DNA from 2 places in the Marinobacter alkaliphilus genome. Region 2 is predicted to be linked to the other one. Evidence: predicted binding sites of a transcription regulator. Region 2 holds the regulator's gene; the other holds the start of a gene.

Region 1 (2,400 bases), 110 kb from region 2:
GAAAAAAGTTACAACAGCTCGCCGTTTGCTTCCACTGGCGCTTCTGCCGCTTCTTTCTTCACCGGCTTGGGCATCAATTTGTCGCGAACCTTGGCTTCGATTTCGTTGGCGATGTCCATGTTCTCTTCCAGGAACTTGCAGGCGTTGGCTTTGCCCTGGCCGATTTTATCGCCGTTGTAGGCGTACCAGGCGCCGGATTTGTCGACGAAGCCTTCTTTAACGCCCATGTCCAGCACTTCGGCCATGTGGTAGATGCCCTTGCCGTACATGATCTGGAACTCGGCCTGCTTGAAGGGCGGAGATACCTTGTTCTTGACGACTTTTACGCGGGTTTCGTTACCGACCACTTCGTCGCCCTCTTTGACAGCGCCGATGCGGCGGATGTCCAAGCGTACGGAGGAGTAGAATTTCAGGGCGTTACCGCCGGTGGTGGTTTCCGGGCTGCCGAACATGACGCCGATTTTCATACGGATCTGGTTGATGAAGACCATCAGGCAGTTGGCGTGTTTGACGTTACCGGTCAGTTTACGCAGGGCCTGGGACATCAGGCGGGCCTGGAGGCCTACGTGGCTGTCGCCCATCTCGCCTTCGATTTCGGCTTTCGGTGTCAGTGCGGCAACGGAGTCGACGATGATCACGTCAATGGCGTTGGAGCGCACCAGCATGTCGGCGATTTCCAGGGCCTGTTCGCCGGTGTCTGGCTGGGACACCAGCAGGTCGTCTACGTTTACGCCCAGCTTTTCCGCGTAAATGGGGTCGAGCGCGTGCTCGGCGTCGATGAAGGCGCAGGTTTTGCCGGCCTTCTGGGCTTCCGCAATCACCTGCAAGGTCAGCGTGGTTTTACCGGAGCTTTCCGGGCCGTAGATCTCTACAATCCGGCCATACGGCAAGCCACCAATACCCAGGGCCACGTCCAGCCCCAGGGAGCCGGTGGATACCGCAGGAATGGCTTCACGGGGCTGGTCGCCCATTTTCATCACGGCGCCCTTGCCGAACTGGCGTTCAATCTGGCCCAGTGCTGCGCTGAGTGCTTTCTTGCGGTTGTCTTCCATTGTTACCTGCCCCTCACTATTCGATATGACGACACCGGAGGTGTATCCAGTGTTTTCCTGTATATTTGAACAGTATTAAAACATAAGCCTTGGCACAGACCAACCCCTGCCGGGGTGAAAAACATCACAGTGCTTTCAGAAACTCCGTAACCCCTTGCAACACATACAAAACCGATTGCCGGCGTACCTGTTCCCGGTCGCCGTCAAAGTGCTGAACACGGGTTTGCGTGTTGTCCGGGCCGGTACCCCAGGCAAACCATACCGTGCCCACAGGCTTTTCCACGCTGCCGCCGCCGGGGCCGGCAACGCCGCTGATGGCCACGGCCACATCCACACCGGTGGCGCGAACGGCACCGGCCACCATCTGGCGCACCACCGGTTCGCTGACAGCGCCATGTTCGGCCAGCGCCTTTTCTTCCACGCCCAGAATGGCCTGTTTGGCCTCGTTGCTGTAGGTCACCAGCCCGGCCATCACATAGGCAGAGGAACCCGCCCTGTCTGTCAGCACCTTGGCCACCCAGCCACCGGTGCAGCTTTCAGCGGTGGCCATGGTTCTGCCTTGCTGCATCAACAAGTCTCCCAGCGCATTGCCGGCGGTTTCCAGTTGCTGATCGGTTGCTTGCATAGCCTTCTCCAAGATCCTGTTGCCAAACCCTTCGTTTCATCCCGGGCGTTATTTTCTTACAATCCCCGCTTTGACCCAAACGCACGATCAACCGGACGCTTCCATGCCTGCAACCCAGACCGATCTTTCCAAGCATACCCCCATGATGCAGCAGTACCTGAAGATCAAGCGGGAGCACCCGAACGAGCTGGTGTTCTACCGCATGGGTGACTTCTACGAGCTGTTTTACGACGATGCCAAGAAAGCCGCCGAGTTGCTGGACATTACCCTGACCGCCCGGGGGCAATCCGGCGGCAATCCTATACCCATGGCCGGCGTGCCTTTCCACTCCGCTGAGGGCTACATTGCCCGCATGGTGCGCGCAGGTCAATCCATCGCCATTGCCGAACAGATTGGCGATCCGGCCACCAGCAAGGGGCCGGTGGAACGGAAGGTGGTGCGCATTGTTACCCCCGGCACCCTCAGCGATGAAGCCTTCCTGGAAGACCGCCGCGACAACCTTCTGGCGGCTATTTTCAGCCATAAAGAGCAGTTCGGCTTTGCCTCGCTGGATATTTCCAGTGGTCGCTTTGCAGTGTCTGAACTGGACAGCCTGGAAGCCCTGCAGGGGGAACTGCAGCGGCTGCGCCCGGCCGAGATCCTGATCAGCGAAGATTTCCCCTTCGGTGACCTGCTGGAAGGCTTCACCGGTGTGCGCCGGCAAGGCCCCTGGCTGTTCGAGCT
Region 2 (2,400 bases):
CGCCGCCACACTCAGAAAGACTCTGGCGGCCATGACTGAACTGGCCAAACGGCTTGAGGAACAACACAGCGAGTGGTAGCCCCACCCTGTTGGCTAAATTCCCGCACCGAATCGAATACACCAAGACAAAGGTTGAACGAATGTCACCATCGTTTTTTGAAATCGTACAACTTGCCAATGGCGACTACGCCTTGCGCCGCATTGATGACGACGCAGCGCCGTTGGTGCGCATTTCCTTCTCGCAGGAGGCCAGGGAAATGATGGAAGACCGCGACATGAGCGTTGCCAAGGCGATGATTGCGGCAGGGATTGAGGCCGCTGGCAATATCGCACACGATATTGACTGGGACGATGACGACAATGATCTGGCCGAATCCCAGCCCCAATACACCCTCCACTGAACTCCTTTACCGATGACGCAGCACCACGCCGTGGCTGCTACCTTGCGCCGAAGCCTTTTGAAGGGACTCAAAGGCTGAACGCCCGAGCTTGTTAGTCCAGAGCACCACCGCATGACAGGTACCAGCACTCAAAGCCCGCTCAGCCAGCTGCTGTGCGGAGTAATCGTTGGTTGAGCGCAATACCAGCAACTCACTGGCCACAATACCGTGCATTTTCTGCCACTTGCCAACCAGGGACTGTGGCGGGTCAATCAGGGCCAGCCAGCGCTTCTCCTGATTCAGCTGGGTGAGCATAGGGAGCAGTAACTGGACATTCTCTACCTGGCCTTCAGGAAGAATAATTTCCGTCACGTTACCGCCAAAATCCCTGGTTCCCCGACCGACGTCTGACGATGAGTGAAGGGCTGTGGCCCGTGCTTTTCCTGTAGACACCGTGCGGGCGGGCATGATGGCCGCCGGCTGGAACGCCATGTTCTGAGTGAAGCTTAACTGTTCCATTGCTCACCTACCTGCGCTAATCGTTTCTTATTGCTGGTTATCAATGCAAATCTGATCGGCGGATCACGCCCACACCCAGACCTTCGATAAACAACTCCTGTTCGGCCAGATCAATTTCAATCGGGGCGAACTCTTCGTTCTCCGCAATCAACCAGACCTTCGAGCCGTCCCTGCGAAACCGTTTTACCGTCACTTCTTCACCAACCCTGGCCACAACCACCTGCCCGTTATGAACATCCTGAGTGCGATGCACTGCGAGCAAATCACCGTCGAGAATGCCAATGTCTTTCATGCTCATGCCGCGCACGCGGAGCAGGTAATCGGCGGATGGCGAGAAAAATTCCGGCTGCAAAGTGCAGTGCTCTTCAATGTGTTCCTGGGCGAGAATCGGGCTACCCGCCGCAACCTGGCCGACAACCGGTAACCCTGGGTCCTGCTCCACTTCCGGCAGTCGAATCCCCCGGCTGGCACCAGGCACCATTTCGATGGCGCCTTTCCTGGCCAGGGCCCGCAAGTGCTCCTCTGCCGCATTGGCGGAGCGAAACCCCAGTTCGGCAGCGATTTCTGCCCGCGTTGGCGGGTAACCGGTTTCGTCTACGTACCGCCGGATGATATCCAGCACCTGGGACTGTCGCGCGGTCAGCTTCATGCATGTACTCCGGGTTTTTCATCCTGGTTTTATATACAGTGATTTGACTATATACAGTGTTTTATCCAGTGTAAAGCCCGATTGAAATTTTCTGTCATGTAATCGGGCCGCTGCATATCGGTGTGTTATGGTTTAAGTCCGTGAATTATATGGATGCAAGGTGCCAATGAATTCGACAGAGCGTTGTGCGATGCCGGAGCGGCTTCGTAATCATCAAGGAGAAGAGCGTAGAGTTGGCGTGGAGATCGAACTCTCCGGACTGGGCTACGATGAATTGGTTGAACATGTCGCCCGCCTGCTCAAGGGCAGCCCGGAGCTGGAGTCGCGTTATGTCAGCCGCCTGGAGACTGACGCCGGAACCTTCACCATTGAGCTGGACTCTGACCCTGTGAAGGATCTTGACCTGGCGGACGAACGCCTGCCCGAGTCAATCCGCGAGCTGGGCACCCACGCCATGGATGTCATCGATTTTGCCGCAGAACGCATTGTGCCTCTTGAGATTGTCGGGCCACCTCTGCCCTTTTCCAGACTGGGTCTGATCGAAGAACTGGTAGACGAGCTGCGCGAACTTGGCGCGGAAGGCAGCCGGGAAGCGATTTATTTTGCTTTCGGCCTGCAACTCAATCCCGAACTGCCGGACCTGGAACCCGCAACCATTGTCACCTACCTGCAGGCCTTCGCGGCACTTTATGACTGGCTCAAATCCCGGCATCAGATTGACATAAGCCGAAAATTTACCACTTACATCGAGCCCTGGAGCAGCCGTTACACGGACATGCTGATGGCGGAAGATTATGCTCCCGACCAGGCCTCGCTGATGAAAGACTACCTGAACTTCAACCCGACGCGGAA

Evidence for each region. The regulator LexA, encoded in region 2, represses DNA repair genes until DNA is damaged. The targets are predictions, from matches to a motif close to CTGTNTNNNNANACAG.
Region 1: a site for LexA is predicted at 1,110-1,125, ahead of recA (recombinase RecA). Genes of this name have one in related genera too.

Annotation. Positions count from the first base shown of each region.
Region 1 covers NZ_AP043751.1:3,685,731-3,688,130, forward strand. Annotated here, with positions in the region: gene recA (recombinase RecA) at 9-1,052, opposite strand; gene pncC (nicotinamide-nucleotide amidase) at 1,177-1,677, opposite strand; gene mutS (DNA mismatch repair protein MutS) at 1,781-2,400, shown strand, end outside.
Region 2 covers NZ_AP043751.1:3,580,095-3,582,494, forward strand. Annotated here, with positions in the region: gene ACZ5Q2_RS16360 (DUF6586 family protein) at 1-79, shown strand, start outside; gene ACZ5Q2_RS16365 (hypothetical protein) at 141-401, shown strand; gene ACZ5Q2_RS16370 (cell division inhibitor SulA) at 408-899, opposite strand; gene lexA (transcriptional repressor LexA) at 940-1,548, opposite strand; gene ACZ5Q2_RS16380 (amidoligase family protein) at 1,715-2,400, shown strand, end outside.